Regions from separate parts of the Enterobacter chuandaensis genome, predicted to be linked through region 2. Evidence: predicted binding sites of a transcription regulator. Region 2 holds the regulator's gene; the other holds the start of a gene.
What was found. Region 2 encodes PurR, which represses purine synthesis genes. Its sites were predicted from a motif close to CANGCAAACGTTTGCNTG; they were not measured.
Positions count from the first base shown of each region.

Region 1 (8,041 bases), 1.2 Mb from region 2:
CATTTACCCTCAAGTACCGTGATTTTATTATGTATTGTGTTGTGTTGCAGGCTTCTCTTGCAGGTCTTATGCCACATTGCCGTCTGATCAAAACTTCGACGTTAAATATGTTAATAAAACGTTGCGATATTGCCTTAATGGTGAAAGATAGCAGGTCTGCCGAACGAACCGGAGAGAGAAAAAGGGAAAAAACGAATTAAATGTCGAGGATATGATCGCCGTTGCATAATTGCCCTGAAACAGGGCAACGTCTCTTTTCATGCACAGCATTTGTGCACAGTATCAGGCACCCTGCCAGCGGGTGAAGAGATCTTCCGGCAGGTCGATGTCAAACTGATCCAGCACGCGGTTAACGGTCTGGTTAATGACATCGTCCAGCGACTGCGGGCGATGATAGAACGCCGGAACCGGCGGCATGATCACCGCGCCCAGCTCGGCGGCCTGGGTCATCAGGCGAAGATGGCCCAGATGCAGCGGCGTTTCCCGCACGCAAAGCACCAGCGGTCGACGCTCCTTTAGCACCACATCCGCCGCGCGCGTCACCAGGGTGTCGGTATAGCTGTTCACAATCCCGGAGAGCGTTTTAATGGAACAGGGCAGGATAACCATGCCGGCGGTTTTAAACGAGCCTGAGGAGATGCTGGCGGCGATATCGCGCGCATCGTGGACTACGTCCGCCAGGGCCTGAACATCACGCAGGGAGAGATCCGTTTCAAGGGAGAGGGTCTGCCGCGCCGCCTGGCTCATTACCAGATGCGTTTCCACTTCTGCCACGTTCCGTAAAACCTGTAGCAGACGAACGCCGTAAATCGCGCCGCTGGCACCGCTAATGCCTATGATGAGTCGTTTCATGATTTCGCCCTTGCTGAATTCTGGGCTGACTGTGCAGGATTTTGCGGGGAGTTGCAAGTGAGGGCGAGCGCCCTCACCTGCAGAGAGATTAACCTTCGTTGTGCATCTCTAAGCTTTCGAGATCGTTTTGCAGCTGAACGGCTTTCGCATCGTCGTTGCGCAGCGAATCAAGATAGTCGAGGTACTGCTGGTCAACGTCTTTCGTCACGTAGACGCCGTTAAACACGGAGCATTCGAACTGCTGAATTTCCGGGTTCTCGGCGCGCACCGCGTCGATGAGATCGTTCAGATCCTGGAAAATCAGGCCGTCGGCACCGATGATCTGGCGAATTTCATCCACTTCACGACCGTGAGCGATCAGCTCGTTGGCGGTTGGCATATCAATGCCGTACACGTTCGGGAAGCGAATCTCCGGTGCGGCAGACGCCAGGTAGACTTTCTTCGCCCCTGCTTCGCGCGCCATCTCAATAATTTGCTCAGAGGTGGTGCCGCGAACAATGGAGTCATCCACCAGCAGAACGTTCTTATCGCGGAATTCCGCGCGGTTGGCGTTCAGCTTACGGCGCACGGACTTACGACGCAGGTGCTGGCCCGGCATGATAAAAGTGCGGCCAACGTAGCGGTTCTTCACGAAGCCCTGACGGTACGGCTTGTCCAGAATGCGGGCGATTTCCAGCGCGATATCGCAGGAGGTTTCCGGGATAGGAATAACCACGTCGATGTCGAGATCGTCCCACTCGCGGGCAATCTTCTCGCCAAGCTTCGTGCCCATATTCACGCGCGCGCTGTAGACGGAAATCTTATCGATGAAAGAGTCCGGGCGGGCAAAGTAAACGTATTCGAACAGGCACGGGTTGCTGACCGGGTTATCTGCACACTGGCGGGTAAACAGCTGGCCCTTCTCGGTGATATAGACCGCTTCGCCCGGCGCAACGTCGCGCAGGAACTCGAAGCCCAGGGTATCCAGCGCCACGCTCTCAGAGGCAACCATATATTCGGTACGGCCATCGCCGAGGTCGCGCTTGCCCAGCACCAGCGGGCGAATGCCGTTTGGATCGCGGAAAGCCACCATGCCGTGACCGATGATCATCGCCACGCAGGCGTACGCGCCGCGGATCTGGCGGTTGGTCGCGGCAATGGCAGCAAAGATGTTGTCTGCTTCCAGCGGGTAGTGGCGGAAGTTATCCAGCTCGCTGGCGAACACATTGAGCAGGATTTCTGAATCAGAGGTGGTGTTAATGTGGCGACGTTTCTCTTCGAACAGCTTCTTACGCAGCTCATGGGCGTTGGTCAGGTTGCCGTTATGGGCAAGCGTGATGCCATACGGTGAGTTGACGTAGAAAGGCTGTGCCTCAGAGGCGCTGGAACTGCCAGCAGTAGGATAACGAACGTGACCGATCCCCATATTACCTTGTAGACGCTGCATATGGCGGGCTTCAAACACATCGTTTACCAGGCCATTCGCCTTACGTAAACGGAAGCAGTTGTTTGCATCAATGGTGATGATACCCGCAGCATCCTGCCCACGGTGCTGAAGCACCGTTAACGCGTCATAAATCGACTGGTTTACCGGCATGAAACCGGCGATACCGACAATACCGCACATTCGTCTTTTCCTCGTTAAGCCACATCTCAGGGTTTATGCCCTGGGCAAAAAACTCGACGAGCTTTGCAGATAGTCAAAGAACCATCTGATGATGAAGCTGAACTCCGGAATGAGCTGCGATTTCTGCCAGTCTTCACTTTTGGAGAACCCGGTGAAGGTATCCAGGAAGAACAGGATCGCGGCCACAATCAGCACGCCTCGCAACGCCCCGAAACAGATGCCGAGCACCCTGTCCGTTCCTGACAGACCGGTTTTCTCGACCAGCTGACCTATCACGTAATTGACGATAGCGCCGACAATCAGCGTCGCGATAAACAGCACCGCGATGGCGATTCCATTTCGGACCAGTTCATCTTCAAAGCCCGTGAACCAGACAGACAGGTAAGTGTAGTAATGACTGGCAACAAAGAAAGCACAACCCCAGGTTACCAGCGATAACGCTTCACGAACAAAGCCACGGATCAGGCTAACCAGACAGGAAAAACCAATCACCGCAATGATGGCGTAATCAATCCAGACCATATGTGTCCCACGATTAAACGCCCTGTCATCCAGTTCGGGGCGAATTCTAACAGAAAAAGAAAACGTTTGCGTAGGGATTTCCTTCCCGCGCGTAAATAAAAAAGGCGCTGAAAAAATGTTCAACGCCCCTCACCCTAACCCTCTCCCCAAAGGGGAGAGGGGACTGTACGATGCAGTATGATACAAACGCGCTCGATGCGATTTTCACCCTCTCCCCTTTGGGGAGAGGGCCGGGGTGAGGGGGAAATCTTATCAGTTCGCGCTGTAGCTCATCACCACACCGCTCAACCCGGAGATCTGCTTCAGCTCACCCAGCGACCCTTTCAGTTTGTCTTTAGACGCTTCTGGCCCCACGAGGATACGGGTAATTTTACCCTGCACCGGCGTGGAAGGTGAAGTGTAAACACGGTATCCCGCACTGCGCAGTTTACCCACCACCTCATTCACCTTGTCCGCATTTTTCAGCGCACCGAGCTGCACCACGTAGGCTTTGCCCGTTGGGGCAGCAGCGTCCTGCTGCGTCGGTTTTGCTGGCGGAGGCGTCTCTGACGCTGCGGCGAGCTGTTCTGCCGCTTTATCACGCTGCGGTTTCGGCTTCGGTTTTTCAACAGGCTTAGGCTTCTCTACCGGCACCGGATCAATTTCAATGTTGTTATTCGCCGCCAGACGTGACGGATCGAGCGACGGTGCAGCGGCATCGCCCGCGCGAACTTCTTCCGCCGCCCCTTCAGGCGGCTGAGCAGGCAGCGCCTGGGTCGCCGCAGGCAGCATATCCGGCTCATCGCGGTCGCCCGGCTTCGGTACCAGCGGAATGGCTGCAAACTCGTCCTGATAATGCTTTTTCTGCCCGTCGAGCAGCCCGGGAAGAATAATCACCCCGAGCGCGACCAGCACAATGGTTCCTGTTAAACGGTTCTGAAACTTACTCGCCACCGGTTCTCCCCGCGTCCATCACTTCCATGACATGTGCCACCGTGTGGAAAGAGCCACACACCAGCACGGTATCTTCTGGTTTAGCCTCCGCCATCGCGGCCTGCCAGGCCTGCGCCACGCTACTGTAGATTGCGCCTTTGCCGAGATGTTCCATCAACTGCTCAGCCGTCGCGCCGCGCGGCCCCTCCAGAGGAGCACAATACCAGCTATCGACCACACTCTCCATGCAGGCCAGCGTTCCACCGATATCTTTATCATGAAGCATACCGATAACCGCCAGCACGCGCCCGGTTTTTGGTAACGATTTGAGACGTCCTGCGAGATACGCCGCCGCATGCGGGTTGTGCGCCACGTCGAGAATCAGACGCGGTGACTCGCTGACAATCTGGAAACGACCCGGCAGCAGCGCATTCTGAATGCCGTCGCGGATCGCCTGCTCGCTTATCGTTAATCCGCTGGCGCGCAGTGCCGCGAGCGCGGTTGCCGCATTCGGCTGCGGTACCTGCGGCAGCGGCAGGTTGTCCAGCGCGCCCTGCGCATCGCTGAAGCGCCAGCCGTTGTCCTGCACCTCATACTGCCAGTCAACGCCGCGGCGCAGCAACTGAGCGCCCTTCTCGTTTGCTACATCAGCGATGGTGTGCGGCATGTCTGGCTCGCCAACCACGGCGGGCTTATTCGCGCGGAAAATGCCGGCCTTCTCGCGGCCAATGCTTTCACGATCCGGACCCAGCCAGTCGGTATGATCCAGCGCGATGCTGGTGACCACCGCCACGTCCGCATCCACCATATTGGTGGCATCAAGACGTCCGCCCAGCCCCACTTCCAGGATCACCACGTCCAGCTGCGCCTGTTTGAACAGCCACAACGCCGACAGGGTGCCGTATTCAAAATAGGTTAATGAGGTTTCCCCGCGCGCAGCTTCGATAGCCGCGAACGACGCCGTATGGGCAGATTCCGCCAGCTCGCTGTTCTGCACGCGAACCCGCTCGATATAGCGGACCAGGTGGGGAGAGCTGTACACGCCAACTTTGTACCCCGCGGCCATCAGGACAGATTCCAGCGTGCGGCAGGTCGTACCTTTACCGTTGGTGCCCGCGACGGTAAACACGAAAGGCGCCGGTTTGAGCACGTCAAGACGCGTGGCGACCTGGCTTACGCGCTCAAGCCCCATATCGATGGTTTTACTGTGCAGGTTTTCCAGATAAGAAAGCCACGCGGCCAGGGGCGACGTGGCTTGGGGAATGCTTTTATTTTCCATAATGCCCGGTTGTCATTAACAGATTAGAAAGCAAAAGGGCAGCGCCAATCGGCCCTGCCCTTTTCAGTTATCAGGCCTCGGGTTCCTGATCCGGTACCACCACGCCTTCGCGCGGCTCATCCGGGTTCGGCGCAGGCAGATTCATCAGCTTCGCCAGGACGCTTGCCAGTTTCAGGCGCATTTCCGGGCGGCGGACGATCATATCGATAGCGCCTTTCTCAATGAGGAACTCACTGCGCTGGAAGCCCGGCGGCAGTTTTTCACGTACGGTCTGCTCGATAACGCGAGGACCGGCAAAGCCGATCAGCGCTTTTGGCTCGGCAATGTTCAGGTCGCCCAGCATCGCGAAGCTTGCAGATACGCCACCCATTGTTGGGTCGGTCAGCACGGAAATGTACGGCAGACCGCGCTCCTGCATTTTCGCCAGCGCCGCAGAGGTTTTCGCCATCTGCATCAGGGACATCAGCGCTTCCTGCATACGTGCACCACCGGAGGCGGAGAAGCAGATCAGCGGACAGTTGTCTTCCAGCGCCTGCTCAACGGCACGCACAAAACGTGCACCCACGACAGAACCCATTGAGCCCCCCATGAAGGAGAACTCAAACGCGGCGGCAACTACAGGCATCTCATGCAGGGTGCCTTTCATGACGATCAGCGCGTCTTTCTCGCCGGTCTCTTTCTGTGCAGAGGCCAGACGATCTTTGTATTTTTTGGAGTCGCGGAACTTCAGCACGTCTTTTGGCTCAAGCTCGCTGCCCAGTTCTACCAGAGAACCTTCGTCCAGCAGGCTATGCAGGCGGTTGCGCGCCGACATACGCATATGGTGGTCACACTTCGGACACACCTCAAGATTGCGTTCCAGCTCTGCGCGATACAGAACCTGGCCGCAGCTATCACACTTCGTCCATACCCCTTCAGGAATGCTCGCTTTGCGCGTTGGGGTAATGTTGCTTTTAATTCGTTCAATCCAGCTCATTGATAACCTTTCTGCCTGAACCTGGTCGTATGCCAGTTTTGCTGTAAGAGGCGAATAATGCCATTTTTGCCTCCAACAGACCATGAATGTTGCACATTAAAACATAACAGCCCGAAACTTTGGATAAAAAAGTGGTCGAACCGCCAGGGTGCATTTACTTCGCTTGCTTTGCCGCCGCGCGTTTGTGACGGATAATTTCGATGACGCCAGGCAGTACGGAAAGCACAATAATCGCTACAATCAGTAACTTAAGGTTTTCCTGAACCACCGGCAAATCGCCAAACAGGTAGCCTGCATAGGTGAACAGCAGCACCCACAGCAGTGCGCCTACCACGTTATACATCGCAAAATGACGATAGGACATATGGCCCATTCCCGCCACAAACGGTGCAAATGTGCGCACAATAGGCACAAAACGCGCAAGGATAATGGTTTTTCCGCCATGACGTTCATAGAAGGCATGGGTCTTGTCTAAATAGCTGCGGCGGAAAATTTTCGAGTCCGGATTGCTGAACAACCGCTCACCGAACACCCGCCCGATGGTGTAGTTGACCGCATCACCGATAATCGCCGCGACGATCATCAGCACGACCATCAGGTGGACATTCAGGTCATTGGTTGGCAGGGCAGATAACGCACCGGCCACGAACAGCAGCGAGTCTCCCGGCAGGAACGGGGTAACGACCAGACCGGTTTCACAGAACAGAATCAGGAACAGAATGGCGTAAACCCAGACGCCGTACTGCGCGACCAGCTCCGCCAGGTGAACATCAATATGCAGAATGAAATCAATCAGAAAACGTATTACATCCATATTGTCTAAGCCTTAATTGCACCTTTGTTTAGTCCGCTAAAAATAGCGGCCCCATTGGCGGCTTTGGCAGGTCAAACCGATCCGGATAGTCTACCGAAACCAGATACAGCCCTTCCGCTTTCGCCGTGGCTGCCGCAAGCGTTCTGTCCTTCGCTGCCAGCAGGTCTGCAATCCAGCTCTCCGGCTGGTGTCCGGCACCCACTTCCATCAGGCTGCCTACAATATTCCGCACCATATGATGTACAAAGGCATTGGCTTTGATATCCACCACCACATACGCGCCAAAACGACTGACGTTAATGTGCATGACGTTACGCCACGGCGTGCGGGACTGACACTGCACCGCACGAAACGACGTGAAGTCATTTTCACCAATCAGACACTGCGCCGCGCGATGCATACGTTCAGCATCGAGCGGTTCATAAAAATGCGTCACACCCTGGCTTAACACCGCCGGACGCAGACGCTGGTTGTAGATGACATAGCGATAGCGACGCGCGGTGGCGCTGAAGCGCGCGTGAAAATCATCCGGCACAGCTTTCACCCAACGCACCGCGATGTCACCAGGCAAATTCGCATTTACACCCAGCGTCCAGGCTGCATCCTTACGCACGGCGGTGGTTTCAAAGTGCACCACCTGCCCCGTGCCGTGAACACCCGCGTCCGTGCGCCCTGCACACAGGACGTTAATCGGCTCGTTTGCCACCTGAGAGAGCGCTTTCTCCAGTTTCTCCTGGACGCTGCGCACCTCATTCTGACGCTGCCAGCCATAGTATTTACTGCCATCGTATTCAATACCGAGGGCAATTTTATGAACCGGCTTTTGTTCCACTTCGGACATCAGTACAGATACTCCTGCACCAGCTTCTCAGCGATCTTGACCGCCATCAGCGCGCCGCCAAAGCGAACGTTGTCCGCAACGGACCAGAACTGAACCTGCTCCGGCATACCGTAGTCGTTACGCACGCAGCCAACGGAGAGATGCGCGCTGCCGGTAGCGTCGCCCACCTGGGTCGGGAATTCGCTCTCTTCGGAAAGGACAATGTCCTCACCGCGGCCAAACGCGTCGCGCGCTTCTTC
Region 1 is NZ_CP097173.1:3,306,200-3,314,240, forward strand. Features, by position in the region: gene MX657_RS15990 (UbiX family flavin prenyltransferase) at 283-852, opposite strand; gene purF (amidophosphoribosyltransferase) at 941-2,458, opposite strand; gene cvpA (colicin V production protein) at 2,492-2,980, opposite strand; gene dedD (cell division protein DedD) at 3,233-3,913, opposite strand; gene folC (bifunctional tetrahydrofolate synthase/dihydrofolate synthase) at 3,903-5,171, opposite strand; gene accD (acetyl-CoA carboxylase, carboxyltransferase subunit beta) at 5,242-6,147, opposite strand; gene MX657_RS16020 (DedA family protein) at 6,302-6,961, opposite strand; gene truA (tRNA pseudouridine(38-40) synthase TruA) at 6,990-7,802, opposite strand; gene MX657_RS16030 (aspartate-semialdehyde dehydrogenase) at 7,802-8,041, opposite strand, start outside.
Region 1: cvpA (colicin V production protein) is a predicted target of PurR. The motif match lies at 3,036-3,053, and genes of this name have one in related genera.

Region 2 (8,041 bases):
GCAGGCGCGGCATTCTGCTGTGCAAAAAAGCCATCTGGTGAAAGCCACAGAGCGTAAGAAAAAGACCAGCAGCAAGAACGACAAGAAAAAAACCACCGCTCAGACGAAACAAACCGCTTCCAGCAAAACGAAAACCAAACCTTCCCGCACAGCCCGCACCGCAAAAAATAAAGCTTCGCAGACCGCCGCTAACCTCGTTACTGAAAAATGCATCGCGCGTAAAGGCCATAAAGCAAAATGCACGAAAGTGACGAAACTGGCAGACGTGCATAAAGTTCGCGTGCAGAAAGCGCAAAAAACGGCGATGAACAAGCTGATGGGACAAATTGGCAAACCTTATCGCTGGGGCGGCAGTTCACCGCGTACCGGTTTCGACTGCAGCGGCCTTGTCTATTACGCCTATAAAGATCTGGTTAAGTTCCGCATTCCACGCACCGCCAATGAGATGTACCACCTGCGCGATGCGTCACCGGTTAACCGGGGTGAGCTGGAAAATGGCGATCTGGTCTTCTTCCGCACCCAGGGTCGCGGCACGGCTGACCACGTCGGCGTCTATGTCGGCAACGGGAAATTCATTCAGTCTCCACGCAGCGGTCAGGACATTCAGATCACCTCTCTCAGTGAAGACTACTGGGTACGTCACTACGTTGGCGCGCGTCGCGTCATGACGCCAAAAACCATTCGTTGATCCCTGCCCTGCCGCACCTGCGGCAGGGTAAGTTCCTCTTTTGCATACCCTTTCAATTTGCTATCCTGTCCTTGTTGTCTGTAGGGTTATTGGCAACACAAAATACAATAAGGAGAGAAGCAATGTCGTTCGAATTACCTGCACTACCGTATGCAAAAGACGCCCTGGCACCGCACATTTCTGCGGAAACCCTGGAATATCACTACGGGAAGCATCATCAGACGTACGTCACCAACCTGAACAACCTGATCAAGGGCACCGGTTTCGAAGGCAAAACGCTGGAAGAGATCGTCCGCAGTTCAGAGGGTGGTGTCTTTAACAACGCCGCTCAGGTGTGGAACCACACCTTCTACTGGCACTGCCTGGCACCAAACGCCGGTGGCGAACCTGCCGGTGAACTGGCAACCGCCATCAACGCTGCATTTGGCAGCTTTGCGGAGTTTAAAGCGAAGTTTACCGATGCAGCCGTCAAGAACTTCGGTTCTGGCTGGACGTGGCTGGTCAAAGAGGCAGATGGCAAACTGGCTATCGTATCCACCTCTAACGCAGGCACCCCGCTGACCACCAGCGCTACGCCGCTGATGACCGTGGACGTATGGGAACACGCTTACTACATTGATTACCGCAACGCGCGCCCGAACTACCTGGAGCACTTCTGGGCACTGGTAAACTGGGAGTTTGTGGCGAAGAATTTCGCCGCGTAAGAGACACGCAGAAGGGTTCGCCCTTCTGCGTTTTTGCTTATTCAGCCGTGCAAACCGCTTCTGGCTGTTTACGACCGGACATCATCACCAGCAGCAGGCCGAGCGCGGCAATAATCGCCCCCATCACCGGCACAAAACTGTATCCCAGACCACCTGAAATCACGGCTCCCCCGGCGGCAGCGCCCAACGCATTGCCGAGATTGAACGCCCCGATATTCACGGAAGACGAGAGCCCAGGCGCCTCATGGGCGACGCGCATCACACGCATCTGCAGCGGTGGAACCACGGCGAAGGTAGCTGCGCCCCAGACGACCATCGCAATCGCCGCGCCGAATTCATTACGCGCCAGCCACGGAATCGCAATCATGATGACAATCAGCAGGGTTAAAAAGCCTTTCAGCGTCCCGCTCACGGAACGGTCGGCAAATTTCCCGCCGAGATAGTTGCCAATCGAGAAGCCGACGCCAATCAGCACCAGCATCGCGGTAACGAAGAGAGGCGTTGCGTGGGTGATATCGTGCAGCACCGGTGAAATATAGGTGTAGAGGGTAAACATCGCCCCTGCCCCCAGCACCGTGGTGAGCAGCGCGGAGAGCACCTGCGGACGCATCAGGACCGCCAGCTCTTTACGCACTTCCGGACGTTCGCCGGCGCTGCCTTTCGGCAGAGAGAAGAACAACGCCACCATCGCAACCACGCCCAGCCCGGCTGTCGCCAGGAAGGACATCCGCCAGCCAATCGCTTCGCCCAGCCAGGTGGCCGCCGGTACGCCGCCGATGTTGGCAATCGTCAGCCCCATAAACATGGTCGCCACGGCGCTTGCCTGCTTGTGTTTTGGCACCACGCTTGCGGCCACGACCGACCCCAGCCCGAAGAACGCGCCGTGGTTAAGGCTGGTCAGAATGCGCGACAGCATCAGGGTGGTGTAGTCCGGCGAAATGGCCGAAAGCACGTTGCCCAGGGTAAAAATCGCCATCAGGAAAATCAGCGCATTGCGGCGCGCGCGGTGCGAAAGCAGAAGCGTCATCAGCGGCGCGCCCACCATCACGCCGATGGCGTAGGCGCTGATTAACATCCCGGCGGCCGGGATCGAGACGTCCACGCCCCGGGCGATAACAGGCAGTAACCCCATCGGGGAGAATTCAGTGGTGCCAATCCCAAAAGCGCCAATCGCCAGGGCCAGCAGGGGAAAATTGATTTTCATGCGTCAACTCCGGATGCCGTGTCATGTGGTGACACAGAACAAAGAAGCGGAAAGCATGACATCAATCACAAAAAATGAGAAGTTAACAAAATGGCAAAAGATTTTTGCCAGAGAAGTAACAATCAGGCGATCGGGAGGGAGAAGGCTCTCCCCCCGCGTAAATCAGTGCAGCGCAGCCGTCAGGCCAGCCGCGACAATCAGAGCCAGCACAATAACGGTGGTGAACAGCGAAAACTTCAGATCGGAACTCATCAATTTTTTTCCTTTTAATCCCCCCACGAAAAGTGAGCTTGCTCATTTTTGCATAGTTTAGCTCAAAAATCTTCCTGGATTTAAGCTGATAAACACTTTAGCTCTTCCCCTTTTCATCAAGATAGGCCAAAATTCCACGCTAAATTTATTAGCGTACCGGCCATTGACCCCCTCCTGACGTCCCGTGTCGTTTTCCTGGCGTACCGCAATCCAAAATTGCGCGATAAGGGTGAGAGAAGGCAAACGTTTACCTTCAAGTTTTTCAGGAGTTTAGGATATGGTCTGGAGTGACATTTAATGGCAACAATTAAAGACGTAGCAAAACGCGCAAACGTTTCCACTACAACCGTATCACATGTAATTAACAAAACCCGCTTTGTGGCGGAAGAGACGCGCAACGCCGTCTGGGCAGCGATCAAAGAACTGCACTACTCACCGAGTGCGGTTGCGCGTAGCCTCAAGGTTAATCACACCAAGTCTATTGGTCTGCTGGCGACCAGCAGCGAAGCGGCCTATTTTGCCGAGATCATTGAAGCGGTAGAGAAAAACTGCTTCCAGAAAGGCTATACCCTGATTCTGGGCAACGCGTGGAACAGCATTGAAAAACAGCGTGCCTATCTATCGATGATGGCGCAAAAGCGCGTGGATGGCCTGCTGGTAATGTGCTCCGAGTACCCGGAATCCGTGCTGTTGATGCTGGAAGAGTATCGCCATATCCCTATGGTGGTGATGGACTGGGGCGAAGCGCGCGCCGACTTCACCGACTCCGTCATCGATAACGCCTTCGAAGGCGGTTACATGGCGGGCCGTTATCTGATCGAACGCGGCCACCGCGAGATTGGCGTGATCCCGGGTCCGCTGGAACGCAACACCGGCGCGGGCCGCCTGGCCGGCTTTATGAAAGCGATGGAAGAAGCGCTGATTACCGTGCCGGAAAACTGGATCGTGCAGGGTGACTTCGAGCCGGAATCAGGCTACCGCGCGATGCAGCAGATCGTCTCCCAGCAGCACCGCCCGACCGCCGTTTTCTGCGGGGGCGACATCATGGCCATGGGTGCACTCTGCGCCGCCGACGAGCTTGGCCTGCGCGTCCCGCAGGACATCTCCGTGATCGGCTATGACAACGTGCGCAACGCGCGCTTCTTCACGCCAGCGCTGACCACCATTCACCAGCCGAAAGATTCGCTGGGTGAAACGGCCTTCAATATGCTGCTGGACAGGATCGTCAACAAGCGTGAAGAGTCGCAGTCCATTGAAGTTCACCCTCGCCTCATCGAACGCCGTTCCGTTGCGGATGGCCCGTTCCGCGACTATCGTCGTTAATCTCATTGCGGAGCCAGTCAGTCTGGCTCCCGCAGCCACTCCCGGTTAAGCGTTTCGCTGTCACCCAGATAATCCAGCAGCCAGGCCATGGCGGGCGAGACATCATTTTGTTGCCAGGTGAGACAGCAGGCCGCATCCGGGAACGGGTTCTCCAGCGTTAGCTCTACCCACTCTCCGGTGTCGATTCGCGGACGCGCAAAATGGGCGGGCACCATGCCTACGCAGAGTCCGGCACTGAGGCACGTCGCCGACGATCCCCAGTCAGGGGCGACAACCCGCCGCTGGTTGTCCAGCAGCCAGGTAATTCGCTTCGGCAGTGAACGGGAGGTATCCTCCAGCACCAGCGACGGCCAGCTGCGCAGCGTATCGTCGCTCAGCGGCCCTTCCGTCGCCGCCAGGGGATGATCGCTCGCCACCACGCATTTCCAGCTCAGCATCCCCATATCGCGAAAGGCGTAACGTCCCCCGACGGGGATCGCCTGGGTCGCGCCAATCGCCATCTCTACCCTGCCGTCCGCCAGCGCATCCCAGACGCCGTTGAACACCTCCTGCGAGACCCGCAGCTCGACGTCAGAAAAATGCCGATAAAAATCGACAATCATCTGCCGGGTGCGCTCGGGCTTAACGATGTTATCCACCGCAATGGAAAGGTGTCCCCGCCAGCCGTTCGCGATCTGCTGACACTGCTCGCGGGTGATCTGCATTTTTTTGATAACAGAACGCCCTTCCTTTAAAAACCACGCGCCTGCGGGCGTTAATTCCACATCACGATGCCGCCGTTCAAACAGCGGAACCGCCAGCCATTCTTCAAGCTGACGTACCGTATAGCTGATAGCCGAAGGGACGCGGTGCAACTCCTGCGCCGCAGCGCTAAAGCTGCCGTTACGCGCGACAGCATCGACCACTTCAAGAGAATAATCTGACCACATTTTCTGCCTGCAAAAAATTTGAATTCACCCGCCAAATATTAGCGTTTCACAAGCGGCTTTGCACTCCCTACACTCAGCGCCAATGTATACCTGCCTCCTCAGGAGAATAAAACAGTGCAACCCAGGAAAGGTTTTTTAGTCTGGCTCGGCGGCTTAAGCGTGCTGGGCTTTTTGGCCACCGATATGTACCTGCCAGCCTTCGCCGCCATGCAGGAAGATTTGCAAACCCCTGCTGCCGCCATCAGCGCCAGCTTGAGTTTGTTCCTCGCCGGTTTTGCTTTCGCACAGCTGCTCTGGGGACCGCTCTCGGATCGCTTTGGTCGTAAACCGGTATTGCTGCTGGGGCTGGCTATTTTTGCCGTTGGCTGTCTGGGAATGTTATGGGTACGCGATGCCACCTGGCTGCTGGTGCTGCGGTTTGTTCAGGCGGTCGGCGTCTGTGCCGCTGCCGTGACCTGGCAGGCGCTGGTCACCGACTACTACCCGGCGAACCGCACAAACCGTATTTTCGCCACCATTATGCCGCTGGTGGGTCTCTCTCCTGCCCTCGCCCCGCTGCTGGGCAGCTGGATCCTCGCGCACTTTGACTGGCAGGCTATCTTTGCCACGCTGTTTGCCATCACGCTGGTGCTGATGCTGCCTGCGTTCGCCCTCAAGCCAGCGCATAAAAAAGAGGCGCATGCTGACGCGAAGCCGATTACCTTTACCTCCCTGCTGAGCGCTAAGGCGTATCGCGGCAACGTTCTGATCTATGCCGCCTGCTCGGCGAGCTTCTTCGCGTGGCTCACAGGTTCGCCCTTTATTCTGCACGATATGGGCTACAGCCCGGCGGCCATTGGCCTGAGCTACGTTCCGCAGACCATCGCGTTCCTGGTAGGCGGTTACGGCTGTCGCGCGGCACTGCAAAAATGGGAAGGTCAGCAGATGCTGCCGTGGCTGCTGGTGCTCTATGCGCTGAGCGTCATCGGCACCTGGGCCGTTGGATTTATTCCGGGCGCAGGTCTGGCCGAAATATTGATTCCATTCTGCGTGATGGCCATCGCGAACGGGGCGATCTACCCTATCGTTGTGGCGCAGGCGCTGCGTCCGTTCCCGCAGGCGACAGGCCGCGCGGCTGCGCTGCAGAACACCCTTCAACTGGGACTGTGCTTCCTGGCAAGCCTGGTGGTCTCCGCGCTGATTGCCACGCCGCTGCTGACAACAACCAGCGTGATGCTGGTTACCGTCGCGCTGGCGGCGTTGGGTTATCGCATGCAGGCCTCCGCACAGCGCGTACAGGATGAGAGCACGCAGGTGAAAACCTCGCATGCCTAATCGCGCCAGAAACTATGTTAATTTTCAGTGATTAGGTTGCTAAGAATTTTCTATTGAATCACCAAATTTTGAGGCCTATACTAAATTTGGTTCGATTAAATACGATAAATATTAAGTGTTAACGGGAGCCGGAGTGCTCCCGTTTTACCATGGAAGGCATTTCGGCAAGGGTTATCTCCCTTCCTCTGTTCTACGTCGGATACTAGCCTCGCGGTGTTTACCGTGAGATTTCTCACAAACCAAAAAAAGCGTCTACGCTGTTTTAAGGTTCTGATCACAGTAGGGTGATGGAGAAGCTATGAGTTCATCGTGTATAGAAGAAGTCAGCGTTCCGGACGATAACTGGTCCCGGATCGTCAGTGAACTGTTAGGTCGAGCAGGCATCACTATCAACGGATCATCCCCATCCGATCCTCAGGTTAAACATCCCGACTTTTTTAAACGCGTATTGCGCGAGGGGTCGTTAGGCCTGGGAGAAAGCTATATGGACGGCTGGTGGGAGTGCGAGCGGCTGGATATCTTTTTCGCCAGCGTGCTGCGTGCCGGTCTGGAAAAACAACTCCCTCGAAATCTCAAAGACACCCTGCGTGTCGCCTCTGCCCGACTATTTAACCTGCAAAGTAAAAAACGTGCCTGGATCGTCGGCAAAGAGCATTACGATCTTGGCAACGATCTGTTCAGTCGCATGCTGGACCCTTTCATGCAATACTCCTGCGCTTACTGGAAAGAGGCGTCGACGCTTGAAGAGGCTCAGCAGGCCAAACTGCGCCTGATCAGCGAGAAACTGCAGCTGCAGCCCGGTATGCGCGTGCTGGATATCGGCTGCGGCTGGGGCGGGCTGGCGTATTTTATGTCGAAGCACTACGGCGTCAGCGTGGTCGGCGTCACGATCTCCGCCGAGCAACAAAAAATGGCGCAGGAGCGCTGCCGGGGGCTGGATGTGGATATCCGCCTGCAGGATTACCGTGACCTGAACGAACAGTTTGACCGCATCGTTTCCGTCGGCATGTTCGAGCACGTCGGGCCGAAAAACTACGACACCTATTTCGAGGTGGTGGACCGTAATCTGAAACCAGACGGCATCTTCCTGCTGCACACCATCGGCTCTAAGCGGACCGACAATAACGTTGACCCGTGGATCAACAAATACATCTTTCCGAATGGCTGTTTACCGTCCGTACGCCAGATTGCCAACGCCAGCGAACCCCATTTCGTGATGGAAGACTGGCATAACTTCGGCGCGGATTACGACACAACGTTAATGGCGTGGCATGCACGTTTTCAGGAAGCCTGGCCTGACATTGCCGACAACTATTCTGAACGATTCAAGCGGATGTTTAGCTATTATCTGAATGCCTGCGCGGGGGCGTTTCGCGCGCGCGATATTCAGCTCTGGCAGGTTGTTTTTAGCCGTGGGATTGAACACGGATTACGTGTCGCCCGCTAAAAAATAACCCCGGCTAACCGGGGTTATTTTTTTATTCTTCTTCTGTGGCTTTAATTATTGCCGCCTCTTTGGCCGCCAGCACGCGCTCAACGGTATCAACGACCGCCTGGGTTTGCGGATCGATTTCGATATTCACGCGATGTCCCAGTTTTTTCGTCCCCAGCGTGGTGCGCTGCAGCG
Region 2 is NZ_CP097173.1:2,082,706-2,090,746, reverse strand. Features, by position in the region: gene MX657_RS10220 (C40 family peptidase) at 1-688, shown strand, start outside; gene sodB (superoxide dismutase [Fe]) at 811-1,392, shown strand; gene MX657_RS10210 (MFS transporter) at 1,430-2,596, opposite strand; gene MX657_RS10205 (YnhF family membrane protein) at 2,759-2,848, opposite strand; gene purR (HTH-type transcriptional repressor PurR) at 3,146-4,171, shown strand; gene punR (DNA-binding transcriptional activator PunR) at 4,189-5,100, opposite strand; gene punC (purine nucleoside transporter PunC) at 5,215-6,414, shown strand; gene cfa (cyclopropane fatty acyl phospholipid synthase) at 6,713-7,861, shown strand; gene MX657_RS10180 (riboflavin synthase subunit alpha) at 7,893-8,041, opposite strand, start outside.